2 regions of the Buttiauxella sp. BIGb0552 genome follow, and region 1 is predicted to be linked to the other one. Evidence: riboswitches for the same ligand, from Rfam matches in the RefSeq annotation. Region 1 holds a riboswitch; the other holds the start of a gene.

Region 1 (4,869 bases):
GACCATCAGGGCCGCGACTTTTGCCGCAGCAGTGGCGCATGAACCGGTGGTGTAACCTTTCCGGTATGCCTTGCCTTTATGCCAGACGCAATCGGCGGTTTGCTCGCTCACTGAGCCTCCCGCAAGCGGTAAAGCAGCGCATTCACAATGGCTGCGGCAACGTTACTGCCGCCTTTGCGCCCACGAGCGGCAATGGCGGGTAAGCCGCTTTCAACCAGCGCTTCTTTAGATTCTTCAGCCCCGACAAACCCGACGGGCACGCCGATAACGGCTGAAGGTTTGGCTCCTAACTCTAACAAGCGGAACAGCGCGGTTGGCGCGTTACCAAAGACAAAGACTTTCTCCCCTTCTTCCTGCAAGGCGAGATCCACCGCCGCCATTGAGCGCGTCACGCCTTGTTCTTTGGCATGTGCCACTACGCGCGGGTCGCTAATAAAACAACGGCAGCTGCAACCAAACTCCGCCAGCAGGTTTTTGTTGATGCCCGAAAGCACCATCGTGGTATCGGTATATAAAATGCAACCACGCTGCAAACTGGCGGTCAGTTTTTCGATAACATCGGGTGAAAACCACAGAATATCCAGCCACTCAAAATCGGCGGTCGTGTGTATAACGCGCTTGATCATCGCTTCCTGAGTGGCATCGTTAAAACGATATTCCGGGCGCTCAGCGGCAATAATCTCACTGATAATTTCAAAGCTGTTTTGCTCGATAAGCTGCGGTTGTTGCAAGTAGTTCATTGGGTGTCCTTAAGCGGTGCCAAGCGCGAGTGCGCGCAATGCGGCGAACAGCAGCAAAGCTTGCAGTGAGGCCAACATCATGAGTTGAATGGTGCGGGTAATATCGTCGAGCGCGATGCCGCGCCGTTCATCACCCATCCAGGGTTTTTCTACCCGTTCGCCAAAATAGGTGTTCGGCCCGCCGAGGCGGATACCCAGCGCACCGGCAACCGTGGCCTCAGGCCAGGCGCAGTTCGGGCTGCTGTGTTTATAGCGGTCGCGCCAGCCGATTAGCAGCGCCTGGCGAGGATTAGCTCGCAAGAAAAAGGCTGCGAGGGTAAGCAGCAACCAGCTCAATCTTGCGGGAATGAAATTAGCGAGGTCATCAAGCCGGGCGCTGACATAACCAATAGCGCGATATTTTTCGGTTTTATAACCGACCATCGAATCGAGGGTATTGATAGCTTTGTAGGCCAGGGCAAGTGGTGCACCGCCAATCATCAGGAAGAACAGTGGTGCAATCACACCATCGACACTATTCTCTGCCACCGTTTCGACCACCGCACGGGTGATTTGCGGGCGCTCGAGTTGCGAAGTATCACGTCCAACAATCCACGATAATTTCTCGCGACTCTGTTCTATCGTGCCATCTTTGAGTGCGCGATAAACTTCGAGAGCCGCGTCACTCAAGCAACGGGCTGCAAGCACGGTGTAAATCATCCACACCTCAACCAACCAGCCGAGCCACACAGATACCTGGTTTGCGAGGTGCAATACTCCCCAACTCACGCCCCAGGTCGTGCCCACCACAACCAGCCATAACACACCGCCGCCGATTTTCAGTGCACGGTCGCTTTTGCAGCACCGGCGTATCTGGCGCTGCATAAAGCTGATGAGATTGCCAATCCAACGCACCGGATGGGGCCAGTGATGCGGGTCACCGAGCCAATAATCCAGTAACCACGCAACAGCCCACGCAAGGAGTGTCATAGGTGGTTCCTCGCAAGTGCTAACCAGCGATTGAGTAATGATGGACGTTGAGCGAAATGAACATGCAGGTAACTTGCAAAGGTCGCATGATGCTGAAAACCGCCCTGCCAGCGCGAAATAGCAACACCATCGCGCCATTTGCAACAATCGAGAGCTGCGGGTAATGAGCCGCTGAAATCTGAATAATGGAATTCGTGCCCGCGCAGGGTTTCGCCTTTTTTGGCAAGTAACGTGTCGTGTAATGCCGTGGCTTCGCAGTAACCGAAACGTGTTAGCCGTTTGCCCATCTGGCTGTGGCCTGGCAGCACGCCACACATGGCATGGGTTTCATCATTGCCGTCAGTCAAAGATTCACCCAGATACATCAACCCGCCACATTCGGCATACAGCGGAATGCGGCGTTGATGCGCTTCACGCAAGGACTCACGCATGGCGGAATTGGCAGCAAGTTTTGCGCCATGGACTTCGGGGTAACCGCCGCCGAGCCAGATCATCTGGCAGTCGGGGAGTCGGGAGTCATGCAACGGGCTGAAACGCTGGATTTTCACCCCGGCCTGCTCGAGCATGTCGAGGTTATCCGGGTAGTAAAAGTTGAAGGCTTCGTCTTCGGCAACGGCAACGGTTAGCCCATGCGCTAATGCTTCGTCAGCAATCGCGGGGGCTTCGCCGTGTGGCAGAGAATTTAGGTGAGATAACGCCAGCAGGCGGTCAATATCCACAGTTTCTTCAAGCTGCTGCGCCAGGCGCTGCCAGCGTTCATCTTGCGGGGAGTGTTCTTGTGCCGGAACAAGACCAAGGTGGCGCGAGGGTAAAGCGACATCGGCCATAACGGGTACTCGCCCCAACACCGGTAGCCCGCAATATCGGGTAATCGCATCGGCAAGCAACTGATAATGGCTATCGCTATTAACGCGATTAAGTATGACTCCGGCAATGTTAAGCGTTGGGTCAAAGCGCTGGAAACCCAGGACTGTGGCAGCAATGGACGTGGACACAGCTTTGCCATCTACCAGCAAAATCACCGGGCAACCGAGCTGTTTTGCCATAGCCGCGCTGCTGCAATAGTTGGGGTCCGTTCCGTAACCGTCGTACAGCCCCATCACGCCTTCGATAACGGCGACATCAGCGTGCTGCATTTGTTTTGCAAACAGACCGTTAAGGGTTGGAGTGGGCAGCATGAATGCATCGAGATTGCGTGAGGCAATGCCGGACACAGCACTGTGCCAGCCGCTGTCGAGGTAATCGGGGCCGATTTTGAAAGGTTGAACGCGCAGACCGCGCAGCATGAGGGCACGGAGCAGCCCGAGCGTGACAGTGGTTTTGCCACAGCCGCTGCTGGTTCCTGCAATGACGAATGCGTGTTTCGCTGCCCCTGCCATAATTGCCTTTTTACTTACTTCGGCAAAATGCGGATGTCAGCACGTGCGCGCACCTTGCGGCTGCACGCATCTGATGACAACTGGCTTCCCACCGAAGGAGTTGTTGTGAGTCCAGATAATTCGCAGTGCAGGCAAGGCTCTGCAAGTTGAAGTATCAAAAGTATTCTGACGAGTCGGTCTTCTGGCTTAGCTTCATCCTCATCCGCCCTTCCCAATCAAAGATCAGTGGTTACGCGGGTTCGTCGGCATCACAGCAGCGGGGGCTGCGGGGGAGTTTCACCCCCTTCCCAGCCATGTGTCACACATGGCATAAACGAGTCAGTTGTATCGTGCATGATTCTCAAATTATCATGCACGTGAATATGTAAAAGCTGGCACAGTGTAAAAGCTAATAGATATTGAGTGTTGCGCTATAACAATTTTTACTGATTTTTTAAGCCCTGAGGTAATGAAATAATGAATCCCAGCATAAATGAGCGTTGCCCAAAAGATGGCTGAAGCGAGCTGCCCGGCATCTTGTGGGGAATTTATTCAGGGATGGATTAGCGGCAGCGAAAAACTGGTGTCCTGCCCGATAGACTGGTTTAGCACCGTTGAAGTGCGTGATGGTGCAAAAAAACCAACTGAGCGCCCGCGTATGCGCCAGATACTGGAACAGGTGGTGGCGTATTTTGGTCACCCCGCTGCATTATCAGAGAGCCTGAGCACCGCTCTGGAGTCCACGATCCCCGTAGGTAAAGGCCTTGCGAGCAGCACCGCAGATATTGCCGCAACGGCAGTGGCGACCGCCCGGTATTTGGGTGAAACGCTCAGCGTATCCACCCTTGCGGCTTTATGTGTAAACATTGAACCGACCGACAGCACGATTTTTGTTTTGCCGACGCTTTTCTCCCATCTGAATGCGCAAACTCAGTTTAGCTGCCAGGCCGCGCCAGCTATGGATATCCTGTTGCTTGAAAGTGATACCACGATTCTGACTGAGGACTACCGTCGTCATCAGCGCGAATCTGCGTTAATTAGCCATGCCGCAGTACTTGATGACGCGTGGCTTCGCTTGCAACAAAGTTGCAAGATGCAAGAGCCTCGCTTGTTGGGAGAAGCCGCCACGCAAAGTGCGATCGCCAGCCAGGCGTTACTGCCAAAACCGATGTTTTCGCAGCTGTTAGCGCTAGTTGAAGAGTTTGATTTATTCGGTGTGAACGTGGCGCACAGCGGGAGTGCTGTGGGGTTGATGCTTGATACCAGTAAGCATGATGTTGGGAAATTACTCTGGCAGATTAATCAGTTCGCTATTGATGTGCCTTATCCGCAGCAACATCTGGTGAAGACGATTGCAGGCGGCGTGCGCTAAGTTGTTGCGAAAAAAAACCGCCGAATCGGCGGTTTTCACAATTAACACTAATTTCCCTAAATAATTCAAGCTGCATCAAGGCGGCAAGTGAACGCAGCCAACGCAGAGGCAGCTCGAAGTATGGCGGGTAAATTTACTCGGGTTTGATTTCACCCATCACTTTCAGTTTTTTGGAAATTTCACGACGCTCTTTAGACAGTTCAGCATTCTTGATGATGTAATCATCAACACGGTCTTCGTAGTCGGTTTTCATGCTGGCAATGATGCCCTGAATAGCTTCAATGCTCATACCTGGCTTAATGTAGTCACTCAGGTTATCAAGCAGCAGAACACGTTTTGAGTTATCACGGATCTTTTTCTGAACGTCCTGAATCTCACGCTGCAGTTTGTTTTTACGACGGAACAGACGCACAAACTCAAGCACGTCCTG
Region 2 (4,869 bases), on a different contig from region 1:
GGTGTAAGAGCGCAACAAAAAGAAAGAACCAGGCGTTCTCTGGTCGAAGCCGCGTTTAGCCAGTTAAGTGCTGAACGAAGTTTTGCCAGCCTGAGTTTGCGCGAAGTCGCCCGTGAGGCTGGTATAGCGCCAACATCGTTTTATCGCCACTTTCGTGATGTTGACGAACTGGGTTTAACGATGGTTGATGAAAGCGGCCTGATGCTGCGCCAGTTAATGCGCCAGGCTCGCCAGCGAATTGCCAAAGGCGGGAGCGTAATTCGTACTTCTGTCTCAACATTTATGGAATTTATCGGTAATAATCCCAACGCATTTCGTTTGTTGTTACGTGAGCGTTCTGGAACATCTGCCGCATTTCGTGCCGCTGTCGCCCGTGAAATTCAGCACTTTATTGCGGAACTTGCTGACTATCTTGAACTCGAAAATCGCATGCCGCGTAGTTTTACTGAAGCGCAGGCAGAAGCGATGGTTACGATTGTCTTTAGTGCTGGTGCCGAAGCGCTGGACGTTGATGCCGATCAGCGTCGTCAGCTTGAAGAGCGCCTGGTACTCCAGTTGCGCATGATTTCAAAAGGTGCGTACTACTGGTATCGCCGGGAGCAAGAAAAAGTGGCATTAGCTCAAATATCTGAAGAGTGAGTAAAGGAAGAGCAATGAAACAGTTACAAGAGAGAGGTACGCTCGGGCTGGCGTTTATTGCAGGCCTGGCAATTAACGGCACGTTTGCCGCGCTATTTAGCTCGGTTGTGCCGTTTTCCATTTTCCCGATGATCACGCTGGTGCTGACGGTGTACTGTTTGCATCAACGCTACCTGAACCGCACGATGCCAGTTGGCCTGCCAAGTATTGCTGCGGCGTGCTTTGTGCTAGGTGTCTTGTTATATAGCGCAGTTGTGCGGGCTGAGTATCCGGTGATTGGTTCTAACTTCTTGCCTGCGGTGCTTTCAGTTGCATTGCTGTTCTGGATTGGTTTCAAAGTTCGCGCCCGTAAAGCGCAGGTAACTGAATAGTATTCTTAGCCAGAAATAATAACGGACGCCGAGGCGTCCGTTTTGCTATTTGCGTGTCAGCCACACGCCGCATTCCATATGATGCGTATACGGGAACTGGTCGAAGAGCGCCAGGCGCGAAACATTATGGGTTTCGCTTAATACTTCCAGATTCTCGCATAGGGTCTGCGGGTTGCAGGAAATATAGAGAATACGTGGGTATGCCTGCACCATCTTCACCGTGTCTGCATCCAGACCGCTGCGAGGTGGATCGACGAAAATGGTTTCGCACTGATAGCTTTTCAAGTCGATCCCTTCCAGACGCCTGAATTCACGCACGCCATTCATCGCCTGAGTAAACTCTTCTGCTGACATGCGGATAATCTGCACGTTGTCGATTTCATTCGCTGCAATGTTGTATTGCGCGGAAGCGACAGACGGCTTGGCGATTTCAGTCGCCAGTACACGGTTAAAGTTACGTGCTAGCGCCAGCGAGAAGTTACCGTTACCACAGTACAATTCCAGCAGGTCGCCCCTGGAACCCTGAGTTGCATCCAGTGCCCATTCCAGCATATGAACATTCATTGCCGCGTTTGGCTGAGTGAAGCTGTTCTCAACCTGGCGATAAATCATCTCTTTACCGGCAACGGTTAAACGCTCATCAATAAAATCCTGATCCAGTTCGATCTTGGTTTTGGTCGCGCGTCCAATTAAATGAACGTTGAAACCCTGAGCACGCAGATTATCGCGCAATGCTTCAGCGTGTTGCTGCCACTCTTCACCCAACTTGCGATGATAAAGCAACGAAACCACAGCCTGATTGCTCATGGTAGTCAGATAATCAATCTGGAAAAGCTTAAAACGCAGGGCGGGAATATCGCGCACACCATCGAGCATTGCTGGCATTAGTGCGTTGATAAGTTCACTTGCTGCCGGGAAACTATTGACCCGAATACGTTGCTTAGTTTCCTGGTCAAACATGATGTGGTACAGGTCGTCTTCATCGTGCCAGATGCGGAATTCAGCGCGCATCCGGTAATGGCTGACTGGCGAACGGAACACCTCCGGCGCGGGAGCTGCAAAAGGGGCCATCATGCTTTGCAATCGGGCGACTTTTTCGGCCAGTTGCGCGTCGTAAAGTTCTATCGGGAGATGTTCTGGAGTCATAAGCGGCTACCTGTTAATAAAGTCAAACTACGCGGCGATTGTAGGGATTAGGCTCGTGATGTCCAGCGCTGTTGCATTTTGATGCTTATAGACAAGCTTATTAACAAAATCGTAGCATAGCGTTTCCGGCCTTTTTACATGAGTTAAAAGGGAACCCAGTGCAATTCTGGGGCTGACGCGCAGCGGTAAGGAATAGTGGGATGAACGCCATGTGCAGACACTGCTTAATAAAGTGGGAAGTCATCATCCGTAAATAAAACACATCCAAGCCCGAAGACCTGCCGGTATACGTCGCAATTTGTCATAACTATCGCGTGCTATCGGTTATGTCTGCGGCATCCTTGATTTAAAAGCGGATGCTTATATAAATGAAGTTAAAAAAACTTTCGCTGCTTACGGCGTTGTCCGTAACGGCTTTTTCTGGCTGGGCGCAAGACAGCAATTCTGAAGAAAACCTGGTGGTGACGGCAAATCGTTTTCAGCAACCGGTTAATACGGTGTTGGCTCCGACTGATGTTGTTACCCGGGAAGATATTGACCAATGGCAGGCAAAATCGCTTAACGATGTGATGCGTCGTTTGCCTGGCGTGGATATCGCGCAGTACGGCGGTATTGGGCAAGGTTCTTCTATGTTTATTCGCGGAACCAATGCAAGCCATGTGTTAGTGCTGGTAGATGGTATTCCTATCGCTCGTCCAGGAATCTCTAACACTGCTGATATCAATCAAATCCCCCTTTCATTGGTGCAACGCGTCGAATACATTCGCGGCCCTCGCTCAGCTGTTTATGGATCGGGCGCAATTGGCGGTGTGGTGAATATCATCACGCAAACCGATGAAGATAAATCGCAAATCAATGCGGGTGTAGGCTCGAACGGCTATCAGCAATACGACGGTACTTTGCGTCATCGCTTTGGCGACACCGTGGCGACGGTGGCTGGTTCGTATGAAACGACCAAAGGCTTCAACGTCTTGCCGGACTCACCTTATAGCGGCGATAGCGATCGTGATGGCTATCGCAGCAAATCTTTCTGGGGTGGGCTTGAGCATAAGTTCAGTGACGAGTTTGATGGTTTCTTCCGTGGTTACGGTTATACCAACAATACTGATTACGACCAGGGGTCGTATGGGTATGCCGGTGGTGGCGATGAAGAGCAACTTTACAACCAGACATTCGATGCGGGCATGCGCTTCCATTCTGGCCTTTACTCTTCCCAGTTGTTGGCTAGCTATCAAAAAGTAAAAGACTACAACTATAGCAGCGTGAATGGCCGCTATAACGACGGTACCACTCTCGACAATATGACCCAGCGTAACATTCAGTGGGGTAATAACTTTGTTGTAGGAAATGGCTCAGTCAGTGCAGGCGTTGATTGGCAGCAGCAGCGCTTGACGTCTTCAGACACTGCGATGTCTGATACCTATAAGCGCGATAACACGGGTGCTTACCTCAGCGGTCAGCAGCAGTTTGGTGATGTGACGCTGGAAGCCTCTGGTCGTGAAGATAATGACGAACAATTTGGCTGGCACGGCACATGGCAGACGGCCGCTGGCTGGGAATTTGTTGAAGGTTATCGTGCGACGGTCTCTTATGGTACCGGGTTCCTCGCGCCATCGCTTGGGCAGCAGTTTGGTTCGACACGTTTTGGTATCGACTCAAATCCAAACCTGAAGCCAGAAGAGTCTAAACAATGGGAAGCCGGACTTGAAGGATTGACAGGGCCAGTAGATTGGCGCTTGTCGGCTTATCATTACCAGATAGAAAACCTCATTACCTACTATTCTGCCCCGGGATCTTTCGAAGGGAATTACGACAACATCAAGTCCGCGACCATCAAAGGGCTGGAATGGACGGGCAGCGTTGATACCGGCATCTTTACCCATAAAGTGACGCTTCAGTATATGGACCCGCGTGATGACCAGACTGATGAGGTGTTGGCTCGTCGCGCCAAACGTCAGGCGAAGTATCAGCTCGACTGGAGTATGTTTAATGTCGATATGGATGTTGCGTGGCAGTACTACGGCAAACGCTACGACAACAATACTTCTTCGTACAGCCCGACTCAGCAGGTTTTGCCGAGTTACAGCACTGTTGATGTTTCCGCATCATATCCTGTCACCTCACAGCTAACCGTTCGTGGTAGAATTGCCAACCTGTTCGATAAAGATTACGAGACGGTTTATGGCTATCAAACCCCAGGACGGGAATACTACCTCACTGGCAGCTATACCTTCTAATACACGTCCCACCGTACTGGTTTTCGATTCCGGTGTCGGTGGGCTTTCTGTGTATGACGAAGTCCGGCAGCTTTTGCCTGACCTGCACTATATATATGCCTTCGATAACGTGGCATTTCCCTACGGTGAGAAAAGCGAAGAGTTCATTGTTGAGCGCGTAGTTGAAATTGTTACTGCGGTTCAGGAACGTTACCCACTCGCGCTCGCCATTATCGCCTGTAATACGGCGAGTACCGTTTCGCTTCCTGCGCTACGTGAAAAATTCGCTTTCCCCGTCGTCGGCGTTGTCCCTGCTATTAAACCTGCTGCGCGTCTGACGACTAACGGTGTTGTCGGTTTGCTTGCAACGCGCGGTACGGTTCGCCGTCCTTATACTCACGAGCTGGTTGCGCGCTTTGCGTCAGAATGCAAAATCGAAATGCTCGGTTCGGCAGAGCTGGTGGAGTTAGCAGAGGCCAAATTACACGGGTACGCTG

What was found. Region 1 has a riboswitch for cobalamin ahead of EDF88_RS14810 (cobyrinate a,c-diamide synthase). Riboswitches for the same ligand answer to the same signal wherever they lie in the genome.
Region 2: another riboswitch for cobalamin. It lies ahead of btuB (TonB-dependent vitamin B12 receptor BtuB); the one in region 1 lies ahead of EDF88_RS14810 (cobyrinate a,c-diamide synthase).

The regions. Positions count from the first base shown of each region.
Region 1 is NZ_SODY01000004.1:588,015-592,883, reverse strand. It holds gene cbiD (cobalt-precorrin-5B (C(1))-methyltransferase CbiD) at 1-111, opposite strand, end outside; gene EDF88_RS14820 (cobalt-precorrin-8 methylmutase) at 108-740, opposite strand; gene cbiB (adenosylcobinamide-phosphate synthase CbiB) at 750-1,709, opposite strand; gene EDF88_RS14810 (cobyrinate a,c-diamide synthase) at 1,706-3,088, opposite strand; cobalamin riboswitch at 3,242-3,409, opposite strand; gene EDF88_RS14805 (GHMP kinase) at 3,579-4,439, shown strand; gene EDF88_RS14800 (DUF496 family protein) at 4,573-4,869, opposite strand, start outside.
Region 2 is NZ_SODY01000010.1:454-5,322, reverse strand. It holds gene fabR (HTH-type transcriptional repressor FabR) at 1-639, shown strand, start outside; gene EDF88_RS23015 (YijD family membrane protein) at 654-1,010, shown strand; gene trmA (tRNA (uridine(54)-C5)-methyltransferase TrmA) at 1,056-2,156, opposite strand; cobalamin riboswitch at 2,266-2,457, shown strand; gene btuB (TonB-dependent vitamin B12 receptor BtuB) at 2,525-4,393, shown strand; gene murI (glutamate racemase) at 4,338-4,869, shown strand, end outside.